Regions from separate parts of the Lactobacillus delbrueckii subsp. jakobsenii ZN7a-9 genome, predicted to be linked through region 2. Evidence: predicted binding sites of a transcription regulator. Region 2 holds the regulator's gene; the other holds the start of a gene.
The links. The regulator LexA, encoded in region 2, represses DNA repair genes until DNA is damaged. The targets are predictions, from matches to a motif close to CNAACANNTGTTNG.
Positions count from the first base shown of each region.

Region 1: a site for LexA is predicted at 11,813-11,826, ahead of recA (recombinase RecA). Genes of this name have one in related genera too.

Region 1 covers NZ_CP018218.1:865,616-881,598, reverse strand. Annotated here, with positions in the region: gene secA (preprotein translocase subunit SecA) at 1-2,368, opposite strand, end outside; gene hpf (ribosome hibernation-promoting factor, HPF/YfiA family) at 2,528-3,085, opposite strand; gene LJ046_RS04550 (ComFC family protein) at 3,165-3,851, opposite strand; gene LJ046_RS04545 (DEAD/DEAH box helicase) at 3,848-5,125, opposite strand; gene LJ046_RS04540 (YigZ family protein) at 5,169-5,828, shown strand; gene LJ046_RS04535 (IS110 family RNA-guided transposase) at 6,044-7,267, opposite strand; gene LJ046_RS04530 (glycosyltransferase family 4 protein) at 7,539-8,738, opposite strand; gene rny (ribonuclease Y) at 8,842-10,485, opposite strand; gene recA (recombinase RecA) at 10,634-11,743, opposite strand; gene pgsA (CDP-diacylglycerol--glycerol-3-phosphate 3-phosphatidyltransferase) at 11,951-12,514, opposite strand; gene LJ046_RS04510 (helix-turn-helix domain-containing protein) at 12,559-13,695, opposite strand; gene ymfI (elongation factor P 5-aminopentanone reductase) at 13,764-14,492, opposite strand; gene LJ046_RS04500 (M16 family metallopeptidase) at 14,489-15,742, opposite strand; gene LJ046_RS04495 (M16 family metallopeptidase) at 15,739-15,983, opposite strand, start outside.
Region 2 covers NZ_CP018218.1:1,483,926-1,499,908, reverse strand. Annotated here, with positions in the region: gene LJ046_RS07650 (DEAD/DEAH box helicase) at 1-2,059, shown strand, start outside; gene LJ046_RS07645 (hypothetical protein) at 2,116-2,649, shown strand; gene LJ046_RS07640 (transporter substrate-binding domain-containing protein) at 2,845-3,705, shown strand; gene LJ046_RS07635 (GRP family sugar transporter) at 3,806-4,654, opposite strand; gene lexA (transcriptional repressor LexA) at 4,854-5,474, opposite strand; gene LJ046_RS07625 (DUF896 domain-containing protein) at 5,629-5,865, shown strand; gene LJ046_RS07620 (YneF family protein) at 5,978-6,202, shown strand; gene LJ046_RS07615 (ABC transporter ATP-binding protein) at 6,313-8,073, shown strand; gene LJ046_RS07610 (ABC transporter ATP-binding protein) at 8,066-9,856, shown strand; gene LJ046_RS07605 (ACT domain-containing protein) at 9,905-10,339, opposite strand; gene LJ046_RS07600 (homoserine dehydrogenase) at 10,479-11,627, shown strand; gene LJ046_RS07595 (amino acid kinase family protein) at 11,620-12,834, shown strand; gene LJ046_RS07590 (aspartate-semialdehyde dehydrogenase) at 12,835-13,821, shown strand; gene LJ046_RS07585 (lysophospholipid acyltransferase family protein) at 13,902-14,516, opposite strand; gene LJ046_RS07580 (GIY-YIG nuclease family protein) at 14,587-15,597, shown strand; gene rpsB (30S ribosomal protein S2) at 15,761-15,983, shown strand, end outside.

The DNA of each region.
Region 1 (15,983 bases), 620 kb from region 2:
TGAAGAGGCGAGTCACGTCAAACTCGATGTCGCTGATCATTTCTTCAAACATGTTGTAGCCGGAGTCCTGGTATTCAACCAGCGGGTTCAGCTGGCCGTAGCCCCGCAGGCCGATTGACTGCCGCAATTGGTCCATGGCGTCAATGTGGTTGGTCCAGTGTTCGTCAACCACGCGGAGGATAACCACCTTTTCAAATTCCAGCATTTGTTCCGGATCAGCCAGGGCAGCTTCCTTTTCCTGGTAGTTGTCTTCAACCAGCTGGTAAAGCTGCTGCTTAAGGGCATCTGGCGTGAAGGTCTTGAAGTCGATTTCTGAATTAACGTATTCTTCACTGGCCAGGCTGGAAACGATAAAGTCGCGCAAGGAGTCCAGGCGCCAAGTCGACCGGTCGCCTTGGGTGAACATATCCACTTGGTGGTCGATAGTCCGGTGGATCATCGGCATCAAGACACTCTTCAAGGACTGCTGCTCATCGATAACCTGCATCCGTTCCTTGTAGATGATTTCACGCTGGATCCGCATAACGTCGTCGTATTGCAGGGTCTGCTTCCGGATGTCGTAGTTGTTCCCTTCAACCCGCTTCTGGGCTGATTCAACCTGGCGGGTGATCAGGCGGCTTTCGATGACCTTGTCGTCGTCATTGTCGGACAGGCGGTCAAGGAAGTCCTTGACCCGGTCGCCCCCGAAGCGCTTCAGCAAGTCGTCTTCCAAGGACAGGTAGAAGCGGGTGTAACCCGGGTCACCCTGCCGGCCGGACCGGCCCCGCAGCTGGTTGTCGATACGGCGGGATTCGTGTCTTTCAGTCCCGATTACAGCCAAACCGCCCAGTTCCTTGACGCCAGGCCCCAGCTTGATGTCAGTCCCACGCCCGGCCATGTTGGTGGCAATCGTAACTGCCCCTCTTTGGCCAGCATTCATGATGATGGCTGCTTCCTTGGCGTGGTTCTTGGCGTTCAAGACAGCGTGCGGGATGTGTTCCTTGTCCAGCATGTGGCTCAAGCGTTCAGAAGATTCAATGGACACCGTGCCGACCAGGATTGGCTGGCCCTTGGCGTGCCGCTCCTTGATTTCGTCAACCACGGCCTTGAACTTGGAGTCCAGGGTCGGGTAGAGCAGGTCTGGCATATCTTGTCTGATGACTGGCCGGTTGGTCGGGATGGTGATGACTTCCATGTTGTAGATTTCACGGAATTCTTCTTCTTCAGTCTTGGCCGTACCGGTCATCCCGGACAGCTTCTGGTACATTCTGAAGTAGTTCTGGTAAGTAATTGTGGCCTGGGTCTGGGATTCTTCCTGGATCTTGACCCCTTCCTTGGCTTCGATGGCCTGGTGCAGGCCATCTGAGTAGCGGCGGCCTTCCATAACACGGCCGGTAAAGGAGTCAACGATCAGGACTTCACCGTCTTGGACAACGTAGTCGATGTCCTTGAGCATGATGTAGTTGGCCCGCAAGGCTTGGTCGATGTGGTGAACCAGCTTCTGGTTTTCAACGTCGTAAAGGTTCTTGAGGCCAAAGTGGTCGCAGGCCTTCTGGATCCCGGTTCTGGTCAAGGAAATAGTCTTGGTTGGCCAGTCGATCTTGTAATCGCCGTGGTCTTCATCGTCATCAGCGTCATTGTCGCTCTTGTCTTCCACCAGCTTCTTGACAAAGCGGTCAGCCCGGATGTAGTCAGCGTTAGCTTGCTCAGCTTCACCGGAAATGATCAAAGGCGTCCGCGCTTCGTCGATCAAGATGGAGTCAACTTCGTCGATGATGGCGTAGTTAAGCGGCCGCTGCACCATTTGTTCCTTGTAGACAACCATGTTGTCCCGGAGGTAGTCAAAGCCCAGTTCAGAGTTGGTTGAGTAAGTTACGTCGCAGGCGTAAGCTTCCCGCTTTTCTTCCGGGGACATGGTGCTGACGTTCAAGCCGACCGTCAAGCCCAGCCAGCGGTAGAGCTGGCCCATTTCAGTTTCGTCACGTCTGGACAGGTATTCGTTGACAGTAACAACGTGCACGCCCTTGCCAGACAAAGCGTTGAGGTAAACCGGCATGGTGGCCGTCAAGGTCTTACCTTCCCCGGTCATCATTTCGGCAATGTTGCCCCGGTGCAGGGCAATCCCGCCGAGGATCTGCACGTGGAATGGGTACAGGCCCAGAACCCGCTTGGAAGCTTCCCGGGATACGGCAAAGGCTTCCGGCAGCAGGTCGTCTAAGCTTTCGCCCTTTTCAATCCGGCTCCGGAATTCCGGCGTCTTGGCCTGCAATTCTTCGTCAGAGAGAGCGGCCATTTGGTCAGCGTATGACTCTACTTGGTCAGCAATTTTTTCAAAACGTTTAAGTTCTCTTTTATCAGCGTTGTATAACTTCTTTAAAATGTTTGCCATCTAATCGTCCTTAATTCTGATATTTAGTCTAAAATCACAGAATAATTTTAACATGTAAATGCCAAAAATTAAAATAATCTACAAAAATAAGCAGGGCACAATAATTATCGTGCCCTGCCTGGCTTGCAGCCTTAGTATTCAGTTGGATAAGCGGCGAAACTATTCGTTAGTTTCAATCAAGCCGTAGCTGCCGTCGTTGCGGCGATAAACCACGCTGGTGCCGTTGGTTTCAGCGTCTTGGAAGACGAAGAAGTCGTGTTCCAGCATGTCCATTTGCAAGATGGCTTCTTCTGGGTCCATTGGCTTCAAGCTAACCCGCTTGTTGCGGACAATCTTGAACATTGGAGCCTTTTCTTCCTTCTCCTCTTCAACCGGAGCTTCTTCAGGGATGAAGAATTCTTCAACGCCCTTTTCACGGCTCTTGCGGTTGACGCGGGTCTTGTACTTTCTGATTTGGCGTTCAAGCTTTTCGGAAACAAAGTCAATGCTGCGGTACATGTCATCCGTAGTTTCTTCAGCTCTCAAAACCAGGTATGGAAGCGGAATGGTTACTTCAACCTTAGCTGAGTGGTCACGGTATACCTTCAGATTTACATGAGCGATTACGTCCTGGCTCAGATCAAAGTACTTTTCCAACTTGGTCAAGCGCTTTTCAACATAATCTCTCAAAGCTTCAGTGACTTCAATATTTTCACCACGAACATTGTACTTTAACATAATAATTATCTCCTTTCACGCTTGCGCGGTTTCTTTACACTCATATTATACCAAACTTGAAAGCGCTTTGTGAAAATATTTAGCGACTAATTGAAAAACTTTCGACCTGGCATTTAGGAAAAGCCGTTTCAATCGCGTCGCGCGCATGGTAAAGCGTTCGGCCTGTGGTGTAAATGTCATCCAAAAGGATGATCTTACCTGTTATTGTACCCCTAAATTCCGGATTTAAAAAGAAATTTTGCTTGGCCTGCATCCTGACTTTTTTTCCCTTTTCCCCCTGGGCCCCAGCTCCAGCCTTCTTGGCTAAAAGAGGCGTTAAGGGCAAAAGAGGGGTAAAAATTTCCCAGACCGTGTCATAGCCCCGCTTTTTCCGGTGCTCAGGTGAAGTCGGGACCGGGACGTAGTAGTCGGCCGCTAATTTTTGGACAGCAGGGGCGGCCAATTCCTGCAAAACTTGGCAGAGCAGGTAGTCCCCGTAGCGCTTGTAGCGGACCATCAGGTCATGAAATGCCTGGTTGTAGCAGTAGACGGCCTGGTTGTGCAAAAAATTCCCCTGGTAGATCCGCCGCCACTTCTGGCAGTCCTGGCAGATTTCCCCGCTATCCTGCTGGCGGCCGCACTGGGGGCAAAAAGCGGGGCCGATCTGCGCAAACTGCTGGCGGCAGGATGGACACAGGCAGGAAGTCTTGCTTTTGCCCGGCAAAAGCAGGCGCCTCATGTCCAAATCTCCGGTAAAAGGCTGGTCGCAAAAAAGGCAAAGACTCATCCCCGGTTCATCTCCTTGATCTGCTTGACCGCGCTTCTGATCTGCCGGCTGTAGCGCCGGTAGCCAAAAAGCACCAGCCCGTCCGGATCCTGCTTGTCTCTGCCCACCCGGCCGGCAATCTGGACCAGGCTGGCAGCGGAATAAATCTCATCATCAGCGGCCACGATGATCACCCAGACATGCTTAAAGGTCACCCCCCGCTCCAAGATTGTGGTCGTCAAAAGCAGGTCCAGGTCGCCTTTGCGGAATTTTTCCACCTTCTCCAGCCGGTCCGGGTCCTGGGCATAGACGGTTGCCAGGCGCAAGTCGGGCAGGAGCCTTTTGACAGCGGCAAAATACTGGGGCATCTGGGCAATTCTGGGCAAAAAGACCAGGAGGGGGTGGCCGCTTTTAGCCGCCATTTTGATCCGCCGGGCTAATTTCGGATGCAGGCGGCCCTTGGTCAAAAAAGGCTTGACGTACAGATCCAGCCGGGGCACAGGCAAAGTATAGCCGTGAAAGCGGCGGTTGAGCCTAACGATGGCCAGTTTCCCCTGCCTGGCCGCTTTTAGCAGGTCCTCAGGCGGGGTGGCCGTCAAAAAGACCCGGCTGCCTGTTTTTTTAACAGCATTGCCCGCGGCAAAATGCAACTGGGGATTGCCGGCATATGGAAAGGAGTCGATCTCATCGATGATCAAAAGATCAAAGGCCTGGTAGTACTTCAACAGCTGGTGGGTCGTACAGATGACCAGCTGCTCATTGGCCGCTTCCTTTTCCTCCCGGCCATGGTACTTGCCGATCTCCACCTCCCCGAAGGCTGCTACTAGGCGGGGGTAAAGCTCATTGACCACGTCGATTCTGGGCGTGGCAATGGCTACCCGGCAGCCGCGGCTGAAAGCCTCAGCCAATAAGGGGAAAATCATCTCCGTCTTACCCGCCCCGGTCACGGCCTCAACCAGGCAGTCCTCTTTAGCGGCAAATTTCTCCAATAAAAAGCGGCTCACACCCCCCTGCCGCTCTTGCAGCTGCCCTGTCCAGGTCATCCCCGCCCTGGCCGGGTAATGACTGCCAGCCGTCTGGCGGACCAAAAGCTTGCCCTCATCCAGCCGGCCCAGGCCCACGCAAGCACGGCAATACAAAAAGCCCGACGGCAGGCGGGCCCAGCATGAGCTGCCGCAGCGCTGGCAGATGCCATTTTCGATGGCGGGAATTGTCGTCTGCCCCTCTTTTATGCTATTATCCACTTTGTCAACCAGCCATTGGCGGCCGGTCAGAGATTCTTTTTCTTCTGTCATTTTTTTGCCTCCACTAACTAATACACCAAAAAGGGATGATTTTTTGTCAAAAGAAGCAGATTTTTTAACAATCAAAGAAAACGGCCAGCATGAGCTGGTCATCAAGAAGAGCCGCTTCATCGCGACTCTTGCCCGGGTCCAGGATGAGGAAGAGGCCCGGGACTTTATTGCCGCGACCAGCAAAAAGTACCATGACGCCACCCACAACACCTATGCCTATACCTTGGGCATTAATGACGACCGGGTCAAAAGCAGCGACAACGGCGAACCAGCCGGTACGGCCGGGGTGTCGGAATTAAAGACCCTGCAATTAATGGGCCTGAAGAATGTCGCCGTCGTCGTGACCCGGTATTTCGGCGGAATCAAATTAGGGGCCGGCGGCCTCATCCGGGCATACTCTTCCAGCGTCAGCGAGGCAGCTGAAGCCATCGGCATCGTCAAGCGGGTTAAGCAGCAGGAATTGATTTTTACGATCCCCTACAACCGCTATGACAAGGTCGACCACTTCCTTAAGGAAAAAGAGGTCTTCGTTGCCGGCACTGAATATGGCGTAAACATCACCATTTCCATCTACCTGGACCTGGGCCAGATTGACCCCTTTATCAGCGATCTAACCGAGCTCTTAAACGGTGAACCCAACCTGATCAAGGGGGACCAGCGCTATAACGAAATTCCCGTTAAAAGCGGAGAAAAAAGATTCTAACCAAAAATGACCAAGCATTTCTGCTTGGTCATTTTCTTTTCTACTCTAAGTCAAGTGTTATCAACGATTTTAGGCAATTTTATTTTGAAATAAGGGCCTAATCGGGAAATGGTTCCCGAAGAATCGAGTTAAATATCTGATTTAGGGCATGATAAATACAGCCACCTTCTGTAATTTCAAAAAAGAGGCTGTTATAATATCTATTGGATCAATTTTTATGACAAAAGTCTTTGGTTATGTTTGGCTACGTCATAGCTATACAATTGATCATTCTTAATTAAAGCGAAGATCGTCCGTAATAATTTATGGATCGATGCGATAGCGGCCTTCTTGTGACTTGCAGTCTCAGAAGACCGTTTTCGTTTCTCGTAATAATCCGCAATATGGCAAGGGTTTCCCACTTTCTTAGCCGACTGAATTTGGTTTATGGCCAAGTACAGCACCTTTCTGCCAATAGCTGTCCCACGCTTTGAAATTGACAGGTGGGCCGTGAGATTGTCAGATTCATAAACTTGAGGATCAACACCAACGAAGGCATTTAATTGGCTAGGGTTGTTAAAACGTCTGATATCTCCAAGCTCACTAATGATTCTTAGAGCAGTGTTTTTGCCGATGCCTGGAATGCTTGTGAGGATCTCCAGATCCCGTTTAGGAGCCAGCTTAGCCATCTCCTGTAAAGCAGTCTGGCACTCTTCTTCAGCGCTCAGAATGTTGTTAATAGCCATTTTGAGGCCACGAATATGAGCACTGTTCTTTTTGACAGCTGGGCATGCGACTTTAGCCAACCGAATAAGACTTTGCGCTATGTCGTTAGCGCGTTTTTTACCAATACCGGTTAAGCCCTTTAAGAAGTCGATGATATCGGCTTCTTTTGTTTCTAGTACGATATCTGGGTGTGGGAATCTGAGGACAATACTCCAGTAGTTTTTCCCTCTCGGATTAACCATTAAGTGCTCAATCTCTGGGAAAGTGAGCTGAATGGCTTTGTGCAGTCTATTCCTGTTGGTTATCAGATCGTGCGAAGCCTGCTCGTAGATACGGTTATTGGCCATCAATTCTTGATATTCTTCGCTTTGAACGTAGGCCAGCCGCTGCGGGTGCTCAGATTGCAGCTTGGCAAGGTACAAGGCATCAAGCTTATCGGTCTTGTTCTGGTGCAGGTCATCCTTTGTCTTTCTTTTGGCTTCTAGCGGATTCATCATGACATAGCGCAATTCGTGCATGTCCAAGAATGCCTGGAGTCTTCTGGAATAGACGCCAGTTGCTTCAAAGATAATCTGTGGGTTAGTAACCTGCTTAAGGTCACCTAGCAGCTGATTGAAGCCTACCATATCGTTGGAGATGGCATAGTCATTAACTTTTTGGCCATTGACCATAATGCATACGTTAGACTTTCGGCTGCTAACATCAATACCGAAAACAGTTTTCAATAAATCCATAAGAATAAACCTCCGCTTTACTCGGAGATGAGCTACCTCCACCTAATCCAATCAGATCTAATTTTCTCAACAGGACTTTAACAGCCAACATACTTAGACAAGATTCACAATTGAATGGTGAAGCTGCCCGTTTTGCCTACGACATCGTGTGTCCAGAAAAAGAACGGCATTGGCTTCATCTCCACTTTACATAGTAAAAGAAAAAGTGTTGAACGACTACTCCGTCGAGTAATCATCCAACACTAGGTTAGTATGTTTTGTCTGTTCAGCTTTATTGTTTTTTACCGCTATTTTTCTCAGCAGGCTTGTGCCCTCCCTTGGACCGCTCCTGCCACTTCCGGGGCTTGGCCTCGCCTTGATGCCAGACTTCAACGTCCGGCTCCTTAGTGTGAGTGCTATGTAAAACCAGGCGGTTAATCAAGTGGCTGAGGGGCTTGTATTTTTCCCCTAAAAGGCCGATCGATTCCACGAAGAGCTCAACGGCGATCAAGAGGCCGACCAGCAAGAGGGCCATGGCCCAGATCGGCGACAAGAGGAAAAGCATGGACACGAAGGAGAAGATCAAGGACAGGGCGTAAATCAGCAGTACCGTCTGCCTTTGGGTCAGGCCAAAGTTCATCAGCTGGTGGTGGAGGTGGTGCTTGTCCGCTTGGGAAATCGGCTTCTTGTTCAGCTTGCGGCGGATCATGGCATAGACCGTATCAGAGATCGGCACGCCCAAGATGATCACCGGTACCAGCAAAGAAATAAAGGTCACGTTCTTCAAGCCCTTTAAGGCTAAAACCGAGATCATGAAGCCCAGGTAGAGGGCCCCGGTATCCCCTAAAAAGATCTTGGCCGGGTTGAAGTTGTAAGGCAAAAAGCCCAGGAGGCAGGCCGCCAGCATAAGGCAGGCGATCGGCACGTACAGGCCCTGGTTACGCAAGAAGAAGTAGCCGACAATCCCCATGGTCAAAAGCGAGATGCAGGACACACCGGCCGCCAGGCCGTCTAAGCCGTCAATCAAGTTGACCGCGTTGGTCAAGGCCAGGATCCAGAAGATGGTAATTGGCAGGCTGAGATACCAGGGCAAATTGATGGTCTGGCCGGTAAAAGGAATATTCAGCTCGGTCATCCGGATTTCGGCCAAAAAGTAGGTAATCATGGCCGCGATGAAGATCCCGCCCATTTTTTGCCCGGGCTTGAGTTCTAAAATATCATCGATCATCCCGGTCAAGACGATCACGCTAGACGCCAGCAAAAGGGCAAAGAGCTCGTGGGTCGGAAACTGCTCTCTGAGCAAGATGAAGGTCCCGATATTGTAAGTCACGAAAATCCCCAGTCCTCCGATAGTCGGCATGGGTTTCTTGTTGACCCGGCGGGCGTTAGGATTGTCCACCGCCCCCAGGACAAAGGCCAGGCGCCGGATGAAAGGCGTGATCGCTACTTGGATGATCACCAGTAAAAAAAGGTCAACGATAATCTTAAACATGAAATTCCGCTTTCTGAGTCTAGTTGAGTTAATTATACCGGGCTTTGAGGCGATTTGCCAAATGCTAACAAAAAAGTCCAGAATTCAATCTGGACTTTCTGCTTTATTTGGCAACTGCCACGGCACGTTTCTCCCGTATTACGGTGATCTTGATATTGCCCGGGTAATCGAGTTCTTTCTCGACCCTGTCCCGGATTTCATGGGCCAAAACCGTGGTCTCATCATCTGAGATCTTGCCTGGCTCAACCATTACGCGGACTTCCCGGCCGGCCTGGATGGCATATGCCTGCTTGACGCCGTCATAGCTGCCAGCAATGTCTTCCAGTTCCGTCAAACGGCGGATGTAGTTCTCCAAGCTTTCGCTTCTTGCCCCAGGCCGGGCGGAGGAAATCGTGTCCGCCGCCACGACCAGGTCAGCGATGAAGGAGAGCTTCGGCACGTCACCGTGGTGGGCAGCGATCGCGTTGACCACCAGGTCCGGTTCATGGTATTTCCGGGTCAATTCAACACCGATTTCTACGTGGGAGCCTTCGATATCATGGTCGATTGCCTTGCCAATATCGTGTAATAATCCCGCGCGAACCGCTAATTTTTCATCCAAACCAAGTTCAGCTGCCATGGTCCCGGCCAGCTTCCCGACTTCAATCGAGTGCGCCAGCACGTTCTGGCCATAGGAAGTCCGGTACTTCAGCCGGCCCAGGATCTTGACCAGTTCCGGGTTCATCCGGTGGATGCCCAGTTCCATCAAGGCACTTTCACCAGCCTCGTAAATATCGTCGTTGACTTCCTTGCGCGCCTTGTCAACCATCTCTTCGATCCGGGCCGGATGAATCCGCCCGTCCTTGATCAGTTTCTGCAGGGCCCGCTTGGCAACTTCCCGTCTGATGGAGTCAAAACCGCTCAAGGTGACCGTCTTTGGCGTATCGTCAATGATCAAGTCTACCCCAGTCATGGCTTCAAAAGAGCGGATGTTCCGGCCTTCGCGGCCGATGATCCGCCCCTTCATGTCATCGTTTGGCAGGTCCACGACTGACACGGTCGTTTCCGCGACCGTATCCGCCGCGCTGCTCTGGATGGCATCCACGATGATTTGGTGGGCAAAGCGGTCGGCTCTGGCACTGATTTCTTCCTCGTTAGCCCGAATCAGCTCCGCCTTCTCCTTGGTCAGGTGGTCGGAGACCTGGGCCAGGACAATCTTCTTGGCCTCTTCTTCGTCTAAGTGGGAGATTTCCAGCAGCTTGTCATTCTGCTTCTCGACCAGCCCGTGCGCTTCTTCCAGCAAACCAGCGGCTTTTTCTTCCTGCTTTTTGATTTGGTCTTTCCTTTGTGTGAGTTGTTTCTCCCGGTCATCGAGCAGGCTGCTGCGGTGATCCAGGGCATCTTCTTTCTGCTGAAGGCGGTTTTCCTTTCGGGCCGCTTCTGCGCGGCGCCTGTTCAGCTCGTCTTCAACCTTCTGCCGGTAATCCCTGATTTCTTCCTGGGCTTCCAGGATCTTGGCCTTCTTCTCCGTTTCAGCATCCCGCTTAACGGCTTCAGCGGCCTGCTTCTGCGCCTGGACCTCAGCCTTGGCTGCTTCGACTTCGGCTTTCGCCTTGGCCAAAATTGCCTCCGCGCTCTGCCGGGCGTTTTCCGCCTTGGTTTCCCAGGCATTCTTCCGGATGGCATAACCAATCAGGCATCCCACGACAAGTGAAATAAGAAAAATTACAGCGACTGTTGCGAGAAGAAATATAGTATTATTCATCATGAGTTACGTCGCCTTTGTATTTAGAATTATTCACACATTACTAATCATATGTTACATTTTTGGTCAAGTCAATTCCTTAGCTGCATTTGCGGAAACAAAAAAGATTGCCAGGCCTCTGCTGGCAATCTTTTTATTGGCCAAAAACTACCTACTTATCAGTCTTTTCCGGACTTGCCGGCTCTGCTGGCTTCTCTTCGCCAGGAGCTGCCTTCTTAGCCCGCTGTTCCTTGACCTTCTCCGGATTTTCCTTTTCTTCCAGAGATTCAGCATCGATTCCGTAAGCCTTGCGGACCTGGGTCTGGATGTCCTCGGAAACGTCCGGGTGTTCCTCCAGGTACTGCTTGGCGTTTTCCCGGCCCTGGCCGATCTTTTCACCGTGGTAGGAGTACCAGGCCCCGGCCTTGTCGACGATGTCCTGGTCAGCAGCCATGTCCAGCAGTTCGCCGGACTGGGAGATCCCCTGCCCGTACATGATGTCGACTTCAGCTACCTTAAATGGCGGAGCAACCTTGTTCTTGACCACTTTGATCTTGACCCGGTTACCGATAACGTTGGTGGACTGCTTGATCTGTTCCGCCCGGCGGACTTCCAGCCGGATGGTTGAGTAGAACTTCAGCGCCCGACCACCTGGGGTGGTTTCGGGATTACCAAACATGACGCCGACCTTTTCCCGGATCTGGTTGATGAAGATGGCAATGGTCTTGGTCTTGGCAATCGTCCCGGAGAGCTTGCGCAAGGCCTGGCTCATCAGGCGGGCCTGGAGACCGACGTGGGAGTCACCCATTTCACCTTCGATTTCGGCCCGCGGCACCAGGGCGGCAACGGAGTCGACCACGACAATGTCGATGGCCCCGCTGGAGATCAAGGTGTCCGCGATTTGCAGTCCTTCTTCCCCAGTGTTTGGCTGAGACAGGATCAATTGGTCGATGTCCACGCCCAAGGCTTCAGCGTAAGCCGGGTCCATGGCGTTTTCCGCGTCGATGTAGGCCGCCGTGCCGCCCCGCTTCTGCACTTCAGCTACGGCGTGCAGGGCAACGGTCGTCTTACCGGAAGATTCCGGCCCGTAGATTTCCACGATCCGGCCCCGCGGGTAGCCGCCCACGCCCAAGGCCGCGTCCAGGGCCAGTGAGCCTGACGGAACAGTCGAGATCTGGGTGTCGACCTTCTCGCCCATCCGCATGACCGCGCCTTTACCGAAGTTCTTTTCAATTTTCTTTAAAGCCGCTTCAAGAGCCGCTTGTTTTTCATCTTTAGCCAATTTTTTCCCTCCTGGAAACTTACTAATAAACATTATACTTTGAAGGCCTGGTAAAAAGCAAGAAAAATCCGAACTAACGTTCAAATTATTTCCTCTCCACTTACTAGTACAAGAAAAAAGCCCTTTTTTCCCCAATCTGACTTAAAAAACAAAAAAATGAGTACCTTGCTGATACTCATTTTTAAAGAATAGTGATTTTCTAAATGCTTACATTGAACCCTTGAAGACATCCCATGAAGAATGGAAGTAGTCGTAGCCGGAGTAGATCGTGAAGATCAGAGCCAGGTAGAGCAGGATGGTGCCCAGGTGGAAGATGTCGCCAAAGAGCAGGAAGATGATTGACAGCATCTGGCAGGTGGTCTTGATCTTGCCAGGCATGGCAGCCGCCATGACCTTGCCGTTGTTTTCGACCACGATCAGGCGCAGGCCGGTCACAGCCAGTTCCCGGCAGACGATGATGGCTACAACCCAGGCTGGAGCCAGATTCAATGCAACCATGAAGATGAAGGCCGTCATGGTCAGCATCTTGTCCGCCAGCGGGTCAGCAAACTTACCAAAGTTGGTTACCAGTCCCCGGGAGCGAGCGATGTGGCCGTCAAACCAGTCGGTTGCGGAAGCAACGGCAAAGACGATCATGGCCACCACCCGGCTCCACAGAATTTCAGTCCCTGCCAGGGTGAATGAGCCGGCTGGCCATTGGGCGATCAGCAGGATCATGAAGACAGGAATCAAAAAGATTCGGAAAACAGTCAGTTTATTTGGTAAATTCATTGCTTTAAATTCCTCACTTTTAAGAATTAATGATCATTCTTCTCTTATTGCTTGCTGCTGGAAGTGGCAGATGATGGAGCAGATGATGCCCGGCTGCTTGGGGCAGCGCTGGATGAAGCCTGTGAGCTTGATCGAACGCTGGAGCTGGAAGCTGCTGGCCGGCTGGAAGCTGAGCTTTGCACGCTGGAACTTGCCCGGCTGCTGTAGCTCGTGCTGGTATTGGTGTTAGTGTTGGTGCTAGTCGTGCGGCTTGCCGCGGAGCTGCTTGCTGAAGCAGAGCTGTCACCCAGGTAGATAGTCAAACGGGTCGTGCCGTTGATTGGAGTGAACGGAATCTTCTTGCCGCCAACAGTTACAGTCACGCCAGTATCAGTCCCCAGGTAAACGATCAAAGTTTGCCCCTTCTTGACAGTTTCCGTGTGCTTTTCACCGCTTTGCAGGGTCCCCTGGTTGGTGATCACGTTGTCAACGGAAACGTAGTAGTAGATGCTTTGCTTGCTTGACCGGACTACCAATGGCGTGCTGGACTTGATGCCAGTTACCCGGTAGCTTGAGCCGCCAAGTGAAGCAACCTTGATTGAGCTGGTCTTCTTTTTCTTGGATGAAGAAGAAGCTGATGAGCTCTTCTTGCTGGAAGACTTCTTGGAAGTAATCGTGACGCTGGAGCCAGCATTTTCTTTCTGGCTGCTTGACCCGGTCTTCTTCATGTTGGCAAAGACCATCCCCCCGATCAAAAGCAAAAGGGCGATCCCGCAGCCCAGGGCCAAGCGGGGCACAAGCTTGCGCCACTTGGCGTCCTTAGGAGCTTTCTCGGCAGCTTCCCGCTTGGCTGGCCGGCTGGCACTGATTCTGGCTGGCTCTACTGGAGCTGCTTCTTCATGAGCTTCCTCATGAACTTCTTGAGCCGGACTGCTTGCTGCCGGCTGGCTGACTTCGCTCGTGACTTCATTTGCAACTTCGCCTTGGTACTGGCTCAGCAATTCCTTACCGTCCAAGCCGACGATTTGCGCGTACTGGCGGATGAAAGCCCGGACGTAAAAGTCGCCTGGCAGCTTGTCGAAATCGTTGTTTTCGATTGCTTCCAGGTAGCGGCTCTGGATCTTCGTAGCCTTCTCAATATCAGAAATTGAAAGGCCCTTGGCCTCTCTTGCCTTACGTAGTTGTTCTCCAATGCCTGACATTATTAACCTCTTCAATCACTTTAAAGTTCGTTTATAAATTATAGCACAATAGCCGCGGATGTGTCGCCCTATTCCAGCCAGCCGCCACTGACATAAATCGTTTGCCCGGTCAGGTAGTCGCTCTCAGGGTTAAGCAGACAGTCAACCCAGTAGGCAATTTCCTTGGGCTTGGCCAGGTGGCCGGCCGGAATTTCTTCTGCCAGCTCTTTTAAGGTTTCCGGGGAAAACATGGCATTCATGGCCGTGTTGACCGCCCCTGGGGCAACGACATTAACCGTGAAGCGGCTGGCGGCAACTTCCCGGGCATAGGCCTGCGCAAAGCGGCTGATCCCGCCTTTAGTCGCGCTGTAGACTGCTTCCATGGCGCTGCCCTGGCCCCCGTAAACTGAGCCCAGGTAGACGATCCGGCTGTGCTCTTGCTTTAAAAGCTGGCTTTCCAAAAGCTTGGTCAGCTTGATCGGGTTCTCCAAATTGACCTTGATGATCTGGTCAATGACCTGGGAACTCTGGCTGCCCAGGAAGTCATAGTTGGTGATCCCTTGGGCAAAAACGACCGCGTTGACGGGCAAAAGACTGCTGGCAAAATTCTTGAGCTGGTCGTCGCCTGCTAAAAAGTTCAGCTTGATCGGCATGAAATCCTGCAAGGAATGCTTTTCCGCCAGAGTCCTGGCCAAAGCGATGGCCTCTTCCCAGTTGCGGTTGCAGTGCAGGTACATGGACCAGCCAGACTCAGCCAGGCGGGCCGCAATGGCCTGGCCAATGCCGCCGGTTGCCCCGAAAATCAGTGCTCGCTTCATTGGTCATCCTCCTCAAGCAGGCGGGCCGTGTTGATGCTGGCGCCCTTGAAAAGCTCCTGGCAGTAGGCCCGGTAGTCGGCAAAATTCATGGCCTGCATCTGCTCAACATTGGCAAACAAGTCTTCCTCACCCAGGCTTTCTTCAGCCATCTCCACGGCAAAACCCGACAAATTGTCCAGGCTGCGCACGGTTTGGGCCAGCCAGCTTCTTTTGTGAATCTCAAAGAGCTGGCGCATTTCCATTTCCTGCTTTTTGGAAAAAAGCTTGTCTGGCGCCAGTTCTGCCTTGATCTGGTCCAGCAGCTCTTCTGCTTCCGGGCTCATCCCCAGCAAGGCCGCGTAGGCCCCCTGCCGGGTATAAGTTACGCTGATCTGGAGTGGCTGGCTGACCAGGCCGGCTTGTCTGGCGCTGGCAAACCAGTGGCTGGCGGCACCTAGCTTTGATTCTAGCATGATTTCCAGCAAAATTTGACTCATATCCCGACTTGCTAAAACTTTCTTAAAGTTTGGCAAAGGGATAGCCGCCATAAACAGGGGCACTTCCCCGCCGATCAGGTTCCAGTCCTGCCCGCTTGGCAAAAAGGGCACCAAGTCCGCTTCTTTTTGCGGCTTGCCCGGGCGCAGGTATTGGTCTGACAATTTCATGGCCTGTCTAAGAATGGTCTTGACCTGGTTGTCGGTAAAGTCCCCGCAGGCAACAAAGGACATGCGAGCGGCCACGTAGTTTTCATCATAAGCAGCCTGGAGCTTTTCCTTAGTCACGCTGGCAATCGATTCCTTGGTCCCGGCCACGTCGATGGCCAAATTGCAGTCACCATAGATGCCCCGCAGGAGCCGGTCGCCTAGGATCCAGTCAGGCTCATCCTGGTACATGGCTAATTCCTGCTGGATGATGGGGATTTCCTTGGCCACATTCTCATCGGTAAAGTAGGGCTGGCCAACCAGCTTGAAGAGCAGGTCGATCATGGGGCCAACATTCTTGACCCCGCTGGCGTAATACATGGTTTCATTGAAAGAGGTAAAGGCATTGACGCTGGCCCCCATTTTTTCAAATTCCAGGGACAAGTCGCCTTCTTCCGCAGCAAAAAGCTTGTGCTCCAAAAAGTGGGCCAGGCCGGGCACGGGCTGGGGATCAGCGCTGCCGAAATCGACGATAATGCCGAAAAAGCGCTGGTTAAAACCCTTGCGCCGGATCACCTGGGCCTTGAAGCCGGAAGGAAAATCTTTTCTGATAATTTCTGGTTTGATCATTTTAATACATAGCTTTCATTCAGATACAGCTTTTGGGCAAAGTCAGCCAGCCGGCCGCTGGTCACCCGGCTGACCGCGGCCATCATATCAAAGTCCTCGTAGTCGGCATGAAGCTTGTAGCGGAGGTCTTTGGCTAAAAGCCAGCTGGCATGGTCCTGGTTGAGCAAGTGGCGGTTGGCCAGCGCCTGCCGGCTCTGCTTGAGCAGGCCCGGATCGATCCGGCCGTCAGCCACCATCTGCA
Region 2 (15,983 bases):
CTTGACAGATTTGGCGGAAAATCCGGCTTACTCTATTGCCTGCCTCTATATTGCCCCTTTAAAGGCCTTGATCAATGACCAGTATGACCGGCTTAAAGACATCTGTGAAGGCAGTGATGTCCCGGTTTGGCGCTATCATGGGGATGTTTCAGCTGCTCAAAAGCGGAAAATGTTCAAAAGGCCCCAGGGGGTCCTGCAGATAACGCCGGAATCCTTAGAGAGCCTGATGATCAACAAGCACGCGGATATTCCCCGCTTATTTGGCGATTTGCGCTATGTTGTCATCGACGAGTTGCACTCCTTTTTAAGAAGCGGCCGGGGCGGGCAGACCTTCTGCCTATTAGAGCGCTTAAATCGGCTGGCTAGTGTTAAACCCCGCCGGATCGGCCTGTCAGCTACGATCGGGGACCCGAAAGCGGCTGGGCAGTTTTTGGGGGCCGGATCGGGCCGTCAGACCAGGATTCCTAAGGTGAAAAGCCAGCCCCAGCGCTGGCGCTTGTCAATGGAGCATTTCTATAAAAGCGGTAACCAGGCTGGCGACCATTCTGCCTTGCCGGCCCAGGCCGTTTTAGATCAAGCCAGCGACCAGGCACCAGAATTAGCTGACCCGGGCCTGGCCTATATTTTTGACCATACCAGGGGCAAAAAGTGCCTGGTCTTTACTAACAGCCGGGAAGAATGTGAAGCTGTCTGCCAGGTTCTAAGGCAATATTGCGAATATAAGAATGAACCAGACCGCTTCATGATCCACCACGGCAACCTGTCCGCGGCCCTGAGGCAGGGGGCAGAGGCTATCATGAAAGACGAAGATGCCAATATTACGACCTGCGCGACGGCTACTTTAGAACTGGGCATTGACGTCGGCCAGCTGGAGCGGGCCTTTCAAATTGAAGCGCCCTTTACCGTTTCCGGCTTTTTGCAGCGGATGGGGCGTACTGGACGGAGGGGCAATCCAGCAGAGATGTGGTTTGTCATGCGCGAAGAGCAGGCTGAAAGCCGGGCCATGCTGCCAGTTTTGCTTCCTTGGTCGCTTCTGCAGGGGATTGCCTTAGTTGAGCTGTATTTACAAGAGCGTTGGGTTGAACCGCCAAGAGACCACCAATTGCCATACAGCCTCCTTTACCACCAGACCATGTCTACTTTGATGGCCGGCGGGGAGATGAGCCCGGCAGAACTTGCTTCCCGGGTTTTGACCCTGTCCTACTTCCGCTGGGTCAGCCAGGATGACTATAGAGTTTTGCTCCGCCACTTGATCAAGACCGACCAGATCCAGCTGACGGAAAATGGCGGCTTGATCGTCGGCCTAGCCGGCGAGCGGGTGACCAACAATTTCAAGTTTTACGCCGTTTTCCAGGAAAACGAGGAATACAGCGTCCACGCTGAGTCAGAAGAACTGGGGACGATCGTTAAGCCCCCGCCCTTGGGTGAAAAAATCGCCATCGCCGGCCATGTCTGGGTGGTTGAAGAAATCGACCGTCGCCGCCGGCAGGTCTACGTCCACCAGGTTAAAGGTCGGATCCCAGCATATTTTGGGGATGTAGCCGGCGATATCCATCCCAAAGTCCTCCAGCAGATGAGGAAGATTCTGGCAGAAGAGAGGCAGTATCCTTACTTGATGAAAAACGCGGCTGCCCGCTTGCGTGAAACGAGAGCAATGGCGGAAGCCGCTGGCCTGCCAGATAAGCAGCTGATTAACCTGGGGGCTAAGACCTACTGCCTTTTCCCTTGGACGGGTTCTTATGCTTTTCTGGCCCTAGAGCGCTTCTTGCGCTTGAAATGTGCCAGCCGTTTAGGGCTTAAGAATTTTGACTCAGTCCGGCCATACTACATCCAGTTCAGCATGGATGTCAGTGAAGGAGACTTTTACCAGATCCTGGCTGAAGAAGCCGCTAAAGACTTTGACCCTTTGGACTTGCTCTATCCAAAGGAAGTTCCGGTTTTTGACAAGTATGATGAATACCTGCCAGATGACCTGGTCAGAAAAGAATTTGCCTATAGTGTCCTGGATTTGACTGAAATGCGGCGGGCAATCGGAGAGATTACGAGACAAAAGGCTTAAAAAAGATGTACAATAATGTCTAATAATCAAATCTCGATTTTTTAGAAAGGACATTTATGTCAGTAAGCAAGCGTCCGATTTCCAGTTTTCAAGAATTAGAAACAGCCGCTGATGACAGCGATGAGATACATTTTAAGTTAAATGGCCAGCAGTGGCTGTTAGTTGATGACGGCAATCCTTTGACCCCGGCCAGCAAGACCTTGATCAACTGTGATTTGCCTGAAGAGCAGCAGTTTTTTGCCAATATGGAGGAATTTCTGACCTGCCAGATAGGCGGTCAGTCCCTGGCTGACTGCTGGCCCCAGATGAGCGAGGTAGCTGTCTGGAGCGTGCAGTTTGACAGCCTGGAGGAATTTGTCCAGGCGATTAAAGACGGCTGCGACATTAAGTTTTCTTTAGCCGGCCGCCAGTACAGCCTGGGCCAGTCCAGTGAACGAAAGGTCTACCGGCAGCTCACCTGGCGTTTGGAGAAGGGCGGGCAGATGAAGGTGGAAAAATTTGCTGACTTGAAGCAGCTTTTGGCCTTTGAAATTGCCGGGCAAAGCCTGGGCAAGCAGTGGTCAGCCATGAAAAATGTCGACTACGGCTGATTTTAATCTAAATTTTTTTATGGAGAAAAGTTCTGGGAAAAAGCTTTATTTTTAGAAAAAACTAATTTCGTAAAGAATAAACCTAGTTTTACTTAATAAAGCAAGAAAAAGAGACTTTCATTATAAATAAAAGAAACTTTCTAAAATATCGGGTATAATATTTTATAGATCCGATATGACAGAAAGATGAAAACTATGAAAAGACAGCCGCAAACAATCAAGAGAATCATCCAGGCCTTGGCCTGCGGTCTGCTGCTTTTGCTAGCGACCAGCCTAACCGCTTGTTCCAGCAAGCAGGAGAGCAGCTATGCCCGGGCCAAGCAGTCTAAGCAGATAACCTGGGGGGTCCGGCCAGACACCAAGCTGTTTGGCTTGACCAACATCAAGACCGGCAAGATCGAAGGTTTTGAAATTGATCTGGCTACGGCCATCACCAAGCAGATCCTTGGCCCTAAAAGCAAGGCTGTCTTCCGGCCGATCACGGAAAAGACCCGGATCACCCTTTTGCACAACGGCTCCCTGGACGCCGTCATTTCAACCATGACCATCACCAAGGAGCGGATGAAGGTGATCGACTTCTCTGACGTTTACTTTAACGCCAACGAATCCATGATCGTTAAGAAGTCCAGCAAGATCAGAAGCATTGCTGACTTGAATAAAAAGGGAGTCGTGGTTATTGCCATCAAGGGGACCGACGTGGCCAACCAGGTGGCTAAGCTGGCTCCAAAGGCTAGTGTCAAGCAGTTTGACGACTACGGGTCAGCCTTCAACGCCTTAAAGGCCGGACAAGGGGATGTCATGATCGACGACAACGGGATTTTGGCTGGTTTGATCGTTGATACCCCGGAATTCACCTTGACCAAGGCCTCTTTAGCTGAGGAGCCATACGGCATCGGGGTTGAAAAGGGCCAGACCGAAATGCGCCAGGCGATCAATCAGGCATTAAAGCAGCTGCGGGCCAACGGAAAATATGACCAGCTGGTCAAGGAGTGGTTCGGCAAGGTCTCCGGCTTTGACGTCAAACATGCAGAAAGCCAGAAGGTTAAGATTCAATAAGAAGGAAAAACTAATACAAAAAGTAAAAAGCTAGGAGCAGATGCTCCTAGCTTTTTAGCTAGCATGTAAATTATTTGTATTTTAGTATTTTGATTTAGATTTAAAGGATAGCGCCGACAACGATCAGGCAGAGGCCGGCAAGCGTTGCGACCAGTTCCTTGCCTTGCTTGCGTTCGCCCAGCAGAGTCATCCCGCCGATAGTGGAGATGATTACGCTCAGCTGGCCGTAGATGAAGGCGTTGGTCACCCCGTTGACTTGAGCGGAGATGATGTAGGCGTAAGCTGCAATCCCGAAGCTGATGCCGGCAAAGAGGTCAAGGTAGCTGGCCTTTTCCTTGAAGGCAGCCTCGTTGCCGCTGAAGGCCAGGTAGATCACAGACCCCAGCAGGATCCCCAGGGTTTGCGGCAGGAACATGGATTCAGCGTCTGCCGTAATCGTCTTCGGGAAGGCAGAGTAGGCCAGGTAGCCGATCGTGGTCAAGACCAGGAAGAGGATGTCCTTGTTGGTGGTCTTCTGAGTGAAGCCATCGCCCTTTTCAGTGTAGGCGGTCAAGATGACGCCGACCATGATGATGACCAGGGCAATGATCCCGAAGATAAAGTTGTTGCTGGTCTTCCATTCACCAAAGATCAAAGCCCCGATGATGGTATTGCCGACCAGCTGCAGGCCAGTTGAGATCGGCATGGTCTTGCTGACCCCGATCCGGGTGAAGGAGATGAACTGGCCGATTTGACCGATCGTCCATAAAGCACCGGACAGAAGGGACAGGAAGAAAACTGGCATGGAAATGGCCGGATGCTGGATTAAAGTCACGATGATGCCGACAATAGTCGCCCCCATGCCGACGCCGAAGATCTGGTTGGCCGGCTTGCTGTTTGGCACCTTGTTGACGGTCCAAGGCATAACCCCCCAGCCGATGGCTGGCAGTAAGGCAATGATGATATTCATTAATTAAAAACTCCTTTAACTAATAATTTGTCGAATAGTTATTAGATTAACGGAGTTTCAGGAAAATAGCAATAGAAAACGCTATGAAAATGTCAATCGTTTTCAGAAAACGGTTGAAAAGGAAAAGATGCTTTGCATAAAGCAAAACATCTTTTCAAAAAATATGAGCTAATCGAGTTTACTGACCGGCAATACTGTATTAATCAATATTTGCTCTGTAAAGACCGACGACCTTGCCCAAAATTTGTACATGGTTCAAGATAATTGGATCCATGGCATCATTTTCCGGTTGCAGGCGGTAGTGGAGGTCTTCTTTAAAGAAGCGCTTGACTGTTGCTTCCCCGTCATCAGTCATGGCGACCACGATTTCCCCGTTCTGGGCCGTGGTCTGCTTGCGGACGATGACATAGTCCCCGTTCAAGATACCGGCATTGATCATTGAGGTGCCGTGTACCCGGAGCATGAAGAGCTCACCGGCATCACTGGCCAGGTTCGGTGGAAGCGGGAAGTAGTCTTCCACGTCCTGGACAGCCAGGATCGGCTGGCCGGCGGTAACAACCCCGATGACCGGAATGTCTTTAGGCTTGATGCCCAAGGCGTCAAGGCCGGCGTGGGTGATTTCCAAAGCTCGGGGCTTGGTGGCGTCCTTGATGAGGTAGCCCTTGCGCTCCAGTCTGGTCAAATGGCCATGGACAGTGGAGGTTGAAGACAGGCCAACTGCCGCGCAGATTTCCCGGACCGTCGGCGGGAAGCCGCGGTTTTCAACGGTATCGTAGATGTATTGCAGAATTTCTAATTGTTTTGAGTCGTGAGTTGCCATAGTTACTTTTCCTTCGCCAAAAATCTTATTGTCGGTTATTATTTATTTTAGCAAATATTCGGGAAGTTTACAAACTGGCGTTCTAGGCTTAAAACTTTTTTTATTTTTGCAAAGCGAGTACACTATTCTTATCACTAGAAAGGCGGATATATATATGACAGAAGCAGATCAAGTCAGAAAAAGAATCAATGAATTATACAAGAAGAAGCAGGAAAGCGGCTTGACGGAGGCTGAAGAGGCTGAACGCAAAGAACTGCACAAGCAGTTTATCGCCAACTTCCGGGCAGGTTTCAAGCAGCAGCTGGACAGCCTGGTAATTGTTGACGATCAAGGCAAGGACGTTACGCCGGAGAAAGCCAAGCAAATTCAGAAGAAAAAGCTTCTTAGATAAGATTTATCCTTTAAAAATGGTCTGAAGTTTTGTAAGATAGTATTTGTGTGACTAACGAATGGATCTCCGCTGAGGCGGATAACAAATTAAGACCAATGGAGGTTTAGCGATAATGAATTTAGGTTTGGCGATTTTCTTGATTATTTTGGCAGCTCTTCTGGGTGCGGTTGCTGGTTTTTACGGTGCCCGGACTTACATGAAGAACTACTTTAAGAAGAATCCCCCGATTACCCGGGAAATGGTTGAAACCATGATGTCACAAATGGGCCAGAAGCCTTCAGCCAAGAAGGTCAACCAAGTGATGAACATGATCAAGCATCAGGCAGCTAAGAACTAGTCTAGTCAGCCATAGAGCGCTAGGGGAATCCTGGCGCTCTTTTTTTCGGGCTAGGGGGATTAGAAAAGAAGGAGAAAAAGATAAAACCCAAATAAAAGAGGGAGGAAAAAATGGATACTTTTAGCAAGCTGGGCTGGTTCTTTAAAGCCCACCGCAAGCGCTACGCCTTAGGGATCACGGCCTTAGTCCTGACTTCGGCAGCCAACCTGGTCCCGCCGCGGATCCTGGGCATGATGGCTGACCAGCTGGATACGGGGAGAATCAGCTGGCAGCAATTTTTTAGCTATGTTCTGGCAATTTTGCTGGCGGCTTTGGCCCTTTATGTCTGCCGCTATTTCTGGCGCAAGCAGATTTACGGCGGAGCGGCGATTTTGGAAAAAGAACTCCGCGGCCGGCTCTTCTGGCATTTTATGCAGATGGACCGGACCTTCTTTCAGCGCTACCGTATCGGGGACTTGATGGCCCGGGCAACCAATGACGTCCAGGCCGTGCAGAACGTAGCAGGTGACGGGATCTTGACTTTGATCGACGCGATTTTTACCGGGGGGACCACCTTGCTGGCCATGATGATCCTGGTAGACTGGCGCTTGACCCTGGTGGCCATGCTGCCGCTGCCCCTTTTGGCCTTCTGTGCCCGCTACCTGGGTGATCGCCTGCATGACGCCTATATGGATTCGCAGGCGGCCTTTTCCCGCTTGAACAACAAGACTCAGGAATCCTTGTCTGGGATTAAGGTCTTGAAGACTTTTGGCCAGGGAAAGGAGGATGCGGCAGCTTTTAACAAGATGACCTATGAAACGGTAGATATCAATAAAAAGGTATTCCGGATCGACTCACTCTACGACCCAATGATTACCATGATCATCGGGATTACCTACATCATTACCATCATCTACGGTGGCCGGCTGGTTCTCAGCAAAGCGATCAGCCTGGGCCAGCTGATTTCCTTTGTGTCCTACATTGGGGCCATGGTCTGGCCAATGTTTGCCATTGGCTACCTGTTTAATGTTCTTGAGCGGGGGAGCGCCAGCTACGACCGGATTATGAGCCTGCTCAATGAAAAATCTTTGATCGTGGACTTAGATTCAATGGACAAGGAGCAGAAGCTGACTGGAGATTTGCGCTATCACGTGACCAGTTTTGCCTACCCGGATGAACCAGACAAGGCTGCCTTGGGGGCAGTGGACTTTGACTTGAAAAACGGGCAGACTATCGGCCTGGTTGGCCGGGTTGGCTCAGGCAAGACGACCATTATCCAGCTTTTGATGCGGGAGTTTGATAACTACAAGGGCCGGATCACTTTTGCCGGCCACGACATCCGGCAGATTCCCCTGGACGTCTACTTAAAAGAAATATCTTACGTTCCCCAAAACAACTTCCTTTTCTCCATGTCGGTCAGAGACAATATTGCCTTTGCCAAGCCGGATGCCAGCCAGGAAGAGGTCGAAGTGGCGGCTAAAAAGAGCGCCCTTCACGACGATATCCTGGCCTTTCCAAATGGCTATGAGACCATGATCGGGGAAAACGGGGTTTCCCTGTCGGGCGGGCAAAAGCAGCGGATATCGATTGCCAGAGCCCTGCTTCATGACAGTGAAATCTTGATTTTGGACGATGCTTTGTCAGCTGTTGACGCCAAAACTGAAAAGGCGATCTTGACTAAGCTTCGGCAAGAACGGGAAAAGAAAATTACCGTCATCGCTGCTCACCGCTTAAGCAGCGTAATGGATGCTGACTTGATCCTGGTCATGCAGGACGGGCAGGTGGCAGAAAGAGGGACGCATGAAGAATTGCTGGCCAAGGGGGGCTGGTATGCCCGGATGTGGCAGCGGCAGGAATTAGCCCAGAAGGTAGGTGAAGATGACGATGAATAATGAGGACTTCCAGTCAGTCTGGCAGCAGCAGATTTCGACCAAAGAGCAGGGGCAGATTTTAAAGCGGCTCTGGACCTTTGTCTGGCTTTACAAGGGGGAATTACTGACTGCCGTCTTAGGGATGGTGGCAGTTTCCGCGATCAATATGCTCTTGCCGACCTGGCTGCGGTATTACATGGACCACTATTTGAAGGCGGGCAAGGTTGACTTCAGCACGTTTTATTATGTTGCCTTGATCTACGGAATTGGCGTGGTATTTAAGGCGGCCTGCCAATTTACCTATGAATACCTTTATGCCCTGGCCGGGGAAAAGGCATTGGAAAAGGTCCGCCGGGTCCTTTATGCAAAAATTCACACCCTGGGGATGCGGTATTTTGACCAGACTCCAGCCGGGTCGATTTTGTCCCGGGTAACCAACGACACGATGACCCTGGGCAACTTTATGCAGGTTTTCTCTGCCTTTCTGTTAGGGATCGTCTCCATGGTAACTGCCTTGATTGCTATGTATATGGCTGACCCGGTGGCCGGGGGGATCGTGACGGCCTTTATTCCACTTATCGTTGGGGCAATCTGGCTTTATAACCGGGTCAGCTCCAAAATCTACCACGAATACCGGGCCCGCAACTCTTTGATCAACACTAAGCTGGAAGAAAGCATTGCCGGAATTTCCGTGATCCAGCAGTTTCGCCAGGAAAAGCGGATAGACGATGATTTTGAAAAAATCAACCGCCAGCAGATGCAGACCCGCTTCAAGCTGATCAGAACCAACGGCCTGCTCTTGTCGCCGTTTACGACCCTGCTCTATTCGTTGGTCTTAACCTGCGTTTTGGTCTGGTTCGGTTACCCCCTCCGGGCAACTTTTGTCCCGGCCGGGATGATTTATGCTTTTGCAAACTATGTGCAGAACTTTTTTAACCCCTTGTCGGACATGATGAACTCGCTGACCTTCTTTACCGACGGGATCGTGGCTGGCAAGCGGATCTTCAAGATTTTGGACCAGGAAGAATACGAGCCTGAGCAAAAAGAGCTGGCCAACGCCAAGATTACGGAAGGGAAAATTGAGTTTAAGCATGTGTCATTCTCATATGACGGCAAGCATGACGTTCTCCGCGATGTTTCCTTCACCCTTAATCCAGGCGAGACCCTGGGGATCGTTGGCCACACGGGTTCAGGCAAGAGTTCAATCATCAACGTGATGATGCGCTTTTACGAATTTCACTCGGGCCAGATCTTTTTGGACGGGATCGACATCCGGGACTTTTCCAAGGCAGAATTACGGCAAAAAATAGGCCTGGTTCTCCAGGAACCCTTCATGTTCTATGGGGACGTGGCTTCCAACATCCGCTTGTACAATGACAAGATCACTGATGAGCAGATTGAAGAAGCCGCCAAAACTGTCCAGGCTGACCGCTTTATCGAAAAATTGCCTGGGAAATACCATGCTAAGGTCATTGAAGGCGGATCGGAATTCTCCAGCGGGGAAAGACAGCTGATTTCCTTTGCCCGAACCCTGGTAACCAATCCTAAGATTTTGATTTTGGACGAAGCAACGGCCAACGTGGACACGGAAACAGAAAGTTTGATTCAAGCAGGACTCAAAAAGCTCCGCCAGGGCCGCACGACCCTGGCTATTGCCCACCGCCTGTCAACGATTGCTGATGCTGACCAGATCATTGTTTTAGACAAGGGGAGAATCGTCGAACACGGCAAGCACGAGGACTTGCTGGCCCAAAAGGGCTACTACTATGACCTTTACACCCTCCAGCAAAACCGGGAAAACTAAGAATGAATTAAGACAAAAAAGAGCGCGCCCAGAAGACGCGCTCTTTTATTATTCTAATCCGGCAAGCTGGAGATTTTTAACAAAGGGGAGACTTTTCAAATCAGCCAAAAGGGTGTTGATGTCTCCTTCAAGGCCGGCCAGGTCCAGGGACATCAAGACGCTGGCGTGGCTGGCCAAAGGGATGGCCTGGGAAATAGTCAAAACCGAGGCCCGGTGGTCGGTCACGCAGGTCAAAACGGCTGACAGGGCCCCAGGCAGGTCAGCTAAAAGCAGAGACAAGACCGCCTGCTGGCCCCTTGCAGGGTCCTTGGCTCTAAAAACATAGTCTTTATAGCGGTAATAAGTGTTGCGGGAGATGCCGATCCGCTCAGTCGCCTCGGTGACGGTGGCTGCTTCCCGGCTGTCCAGCATTTCCCTTGCCTCTAGGACCTTCTCCAGATAGTTGGGCAGGATCTTTTTATGAACGTAAAAATAGTCGGCCATGGCAAATTCTCCTTTGACATATTGCTTTAATTTTTGTTTAATAATAAGTAACTTTTCCCTTGTCAAGCCTTGCGGATAATGATACTATGTTTTTAATTCGAAAACAAGTGTCCCTAGATTAGAAACAACGGAGGCGGGTATGCAAATTGCAATCTTAGGCCGTGGCGTGGTTGGCGGTGGCATTGTCAAGCTGGTTGAAGAGGCTGAAACTCCGCTTTTGCGGAAGATTAAAATAAAAAAGATCCTGGTCCACAGAGATGAACAGATCCTGGATGACCAGCATACGACTGACTTTGTGGAAATCGTGAACGATCCGGAAATTTCAGTGGTTTGCGAGTGCATCGGGGGGGTAGAACCGGCCCACAGCTATGTTAAGTGGGCCTTGGAAGCCGGCAAGCACGTGGTGACGGCTAATAAGAAGATGCTGGCGGTCTATGCCGGCGAGCTATTTGACTTAGCCAGGCGAAAGGGCCTGGTATTGGCCTATGAGGCCAGCGTTGGCGGCGGCATCCCCTGGATTGACAACATCAAGCACATTCAGCGCCTGGAGCCGGTCACGGCCTTCCAGGGGATTTTTAACGGGACCAGCAACTATATCCTTTCCCAGATGGCAGAAAAGGACCTGGACTTTGCTGCTTGCTTAAAAGAAGCCCAGGAGCTGGGCTACGCGGAAAAGGATCCCAGCGATGACATCGACGGCGGGGACGTCTGCTACAAGGTCTGCTTGTCAGCCTTGACTGCGTTTGGCAAAATTGCTGATCCAAGCCAGGTTGACCAGTGGGGGATACGGCATTTGACCAAGGAAGACTTTGCCTGGGCCAAGGCAAATGGCCGGACCATCAAGTTGCTGGGCCGGGGCCGGCAGACAGGTGAAAAGCTATCCTTGCAGGTTTTGCCGGTCATGCTGAAAAAGACCAGCCTTTTAGCCGGAGTGGGCCTTAACTTCAATGCCCTGGAAACTGATTCCGCCTCCCTGGGTCCGGCAACATTCGTGGGCCAGGGGGCAGGGTCTTTGCCAACCGCCCACGCGGCTGTCCAAGACCTCTTGGATCTGGCTGAAGGGAAAAAGGAAATCGTGCAAAGTGCTGAACCGGGTCAGCTGACTGATGAAGAAGAGCAGACTTTCTACCTGCGGACTAACCGGGCGGATTCTTTCCAGGATGTAGTAGCAGAAAGAATCAGCGAAAAGGCATTTTTGACCAAAAAGCTGACTTTGGCGGAAATTTCAAGCCTGGTCAAGGAAAGCGGGGACCCGGCGGCCTTTTTGGCGGGAGTGGCAGATGAGTAAAGCAGTCAAATTCGGCGGCTCTTCAGTCGCCAATAGCGAACAGTTTAAGAAGGTCAAGCAAATCATTTTGGCTGATCCGGACCGCAAGTACGTGGTGACCAGCGCCTGCGGCAAGAGCGGGCAGGAGGACCATAAGGTCACCGACCTCCTCTACCTCTGCGCGGCCCACATTACCTATGACGTCAGCTATGAGTCGATTTTCCAGTCTATCGTGGACAAGTACATGGAAATCAAGCGCAGCCTGGGCCTTAAAATCGACTTGGCGGGAGAATTCGCCAAGATCCGGCAGAACATGGCCCAGAACTTGAACCTGGACTACCTGGTTTCCCGGGGCGAATACTTGACCGGCCTTTGCCTGGCTGAATACCTGGACGCAGACTTTGTTGACGCCAGCTGGGTGATCCGTTTCCATTATGACGGCTCAATTGACCTGGATAAAAGCCAGGAACTGTTAAAAGCCCAGGTTGACCCGGGCCGGCGGGTGGTGATCCCCGGCTTTTACGTGGCCGATCCGCGCATTATCAAAGATCCTGTCCAGATTCCCCGGATTACCTACTCAGAATTGCGGCAGATGAGCTATATGGGAGCCAATGTCCTGCATGACGACGCGGTTTTTCCCGTCCGGCAGAAAAACATCCCGATCAATGTCTGCAACACCAATCATCCGGAAAATCCTGGCACCATGATCATGAATGATTGCAGTGAACTTGACGCGCAAGAGCCGCCTCATGTCATCACCGGGATTACAGGCAAGCAGGACTTTACGGTCATCACCATGGTTAAGTCGCATGTTTCAGCTGAGGCAGGCTTCTTACGCAAGGTCTTAGCCGTTTTTGAAAAATTTCAGATCTCGATTGAAAGCGTTCCGGTCACGGTCGATACCTTTTCGATTGTGGTCCAGACCAAGAAAATCGAGCGCTATCTCTATGAGATCGTGGCGGAATTAAAGCAGGACCTGCACCTGGACGATATCCAGGTCGAAAGCCAGCAGGCCATGCTGGCCGTGGTTGGCCGGGCCATGCGGCAAATGCCGGGGATGTCGGGCAAAATTTTGTCAACACTGGGTGACCAGCAGATCAATATCCGCACCATCAAACAGGCCTGCGATGAACAAAGCATCGTCATTGGGGTCAACAACCAGGACCTGGTGCCGGCAATCAAGGCGATTTATCAGCAGTTTATTAGTGAAGAAAGAGTGGAACGATAAATGAAAATTGGTATTTTAGGAGCTACAGGGGCCGTTGGCCGGCAGATGTTGGAATGTATTGAAGAAAGACAATTGCCGGTTGAAGAACTGCGCATTTTTGCTTCCGAGCGCTCCAAGGGTAAAAAGCTGCCCTTTGCTGGCCAGGAATTGACCCTGGAAGTGGTCAGCCAGGAAAGATTGAATGGCCTGGACTACGTTTTGGGGGCAGTTTCTAACAGCCTGTCTAAGGAATACCGGCCCCTGATCGAAAAAAGCGGGGCAGTCTACATTGACAACAGCTCAGCCTTCCGGCAAGAAGACGGCGTGCCTTTGGTAGTTCCTGAAATTAATGGCCAAGATGCTTTAGACCACCACGGCGTGATTGCCAATCCCAACTGTTCAACTGCCATTACCTTGATGGCTCTGGCTCCAATTGCCAAGTTGTCTCCGATCAAGGCTATCAACGCCTGCACCTACCAGGCCGTTTCCGGTGCCGGCATGGGCGGGATCAGCGAACTGAAGGATGAAGTGACGGCTTTGACCAAGGGCGAGAGCGTGGAAGCCAAGGTCTTCCCGGCCCAGATCGCCTTTAACGTCATCGCTGACATTGGCAGTCCTTTGGAAAACGGCTATACGACTGAAGAAATGAAGATGCAGAATGAAGGCAGAAAGATCTTGCACTTGCCAGACTTGTTGGTGACTTGCACCTGCGTCCGGGTCCCGGTCTACCGGTCCCACTCAATTGCGGTGACGGTTGTCACTGAAGAACCGGTCTCAGTTGAAGCTGCTGAAAATGCCATCGCGTCTTTTGACGGCGACCTCCTGGTTACTGATCACACTCCAACTCCCCTGGAAAACTCCGACAAGGATATCGTGCAAGTCGGCCGCCTGCGCCGGGACTTGACCAACCCTAACGGCCTTACTCTTTGGTGCACCGGCGACCAGATCAGAAAGGGGGCGGCAACCAACGCCGTCCAGATTATGGAATACCTGGAAAATAACAAGTAATAAGTAGCAGTAAAAAGCATAAAGAAAAAGGATTGAGCGTTCATGCTCAATCCTTTTTCTTGTTGTTTTGTCATTTTTAATTATTTAGCTTCATAGTGGAAATCCGGATCCAGTTCCTGGTCGATCCGCTTCCAGGCGTCTTCCAGCTGCTGGTTGTAGGCAGCTTCGGTTTCCGGGGTCAATTTGGTCTTGCGGTCAATGACGATCGGGTTGCCAAAGTTGATTTCCATGCCTTTTCTTTGTAAGACCCCTTTAAAAGTAAGCGGGCCCTGGTAGACAGCCGGAAGCAGGGGCCGGCCGGACATTTTGGCGATAACTAGGGCGCCGGACTTAAGGGAGGCTGAGTGCCGGGTGCCGGATGGGAACATGATCAAAGACAGGCCTTCTGACTTTAAGCCCTTGACCGGGATCTTGATAACGGAAGGACCTGGATGCTCCCGGTTGACCGGGAAGGCGTGGGCATTGTTTAAGATCCAGCTGAGGACCGGATTTTTAAACAGCTCCTGCTTGGTCATGAACATGAATTCCGTAGGGCTGGCGGCCAGGGCGAAAAGAATCGGCTCCCACCAGTTCCGGTGGGGGGCAACCAAAATGTAGGTGCCTTCGGGCAGTCTTTCCTTGTGGTGGACATGCAGGTGGCCGTTTAAGACCCAGACGATGAAGCGGGCGATCGGTCTGAAAATACGATAAAGCATAAAAGAACCTCCAAATGATGTAGAATAAATTATAACACATCTAAGAATAAGGGACGGGCTTCAGAACTACATGATTGAACTAAAGGAAAATGAACGTATCGATTACATGCTGGGCGAGCAGCTGAAAATCATCCAGGACGGGCAGTCTTTTGCCTTTTCCCTGGATACCCTGCTTCTGGCTTACTGGGCCAAAGAAGCTATCAAAAACCGGTCCAAGGTGGTTGAACTCTGCAGCGGCAACGCGGCAGCCAGCCTCTACATGGCTGCTTTTAACAAGGCCCATTACGACGATGTTGAACTGCAAGAAGACATGGTTTCCAAGGCCCGGCGGTCGGTTGAATTAAACGACATGCAGGACCGGATCACGGTCCACCGGGGCAATGTCAAAGACGCGGGCAGCTTTTTGCGAAAAGACAGCTATGACGTCGTCGTGGTCAATCCGCCATATTTCAAGGCCCCGGCCGGCCACAAGCTGAACCCGGACCGGTCTAAAGCCATTGCCCGCCATGAATTGGAGATCAACCTGGAAGAAATCATCGCCGTTTCCGCCGGCCTCTTGAAAATGAAGGGGAAGATGTTCATGGTCCACCGGCCAGAGCGGCTGGGTGAGATCATCAATTACGGCTTTAAGCATGACTTGGCCGTTAAGACTGTTCAGCCCTTTGTCTCCAGAAGAGGGCAAGACGCCAATTTAGTCATCGTTGAAGCGGTCAGAAGCGGGAAAGGCGACGGGCTGGTTCTGCGCGACGCCATCGAAGTCCATGAGGCAGACGGCAGCAATACCCCGGCCATCAAGGAAATTTTAGAGGCCAAATTGCCAGAGGAAAAGCATTACTTTTATGTCCTTTTATGCAGCGACGGCAGCTTTTACGGCGGCTACACCAATGATTTAAAGAAAAGGCTGGAGGCTCATAATTCTGGTAAAGGGGCCAAGTACACTAAGAGCCGGCGGCCGGTTGAAATGATCTATCTTGAAGAATATGACGACAAGCGGACGGCCATGCAGCGGGAATATTGGTTCAAGCATCATGACCGGACCTGGAAGGAAAAATTTTTGCACGAGCAAGGGGTTAAATTTTAGGCGGAAAAGCTTGCGCTTAAAGGAAAAATCGAGTAAGCTAGATAAGCGTGCGATTGTACGCTAGAAAACACATCAAGAGCGATCGGTGTTCAGGTGCCTAAAGACAAACGGTTGAATGCTGAAATGAACGCTTGAGAGGAAATAACCTAGGAGGAATTTATTTATGTCAGTTGTATCTATGAAGCAATTGCTTGAAGCTGGTGTACACTTTGGTCACCAAACTAGAAGATGGGACCCGAAGATGAAGCCATACATCTTCACTCAAAGAAACGGGATCTACATCATCGACCTGCAAAAGACCATCAAGATGCTTGACGACGCCTACAACTACGTTAAGGCTGTTGCTCAAGACGACGGTGTTTTCCTGTTCGTTGGTACCAAGAAGC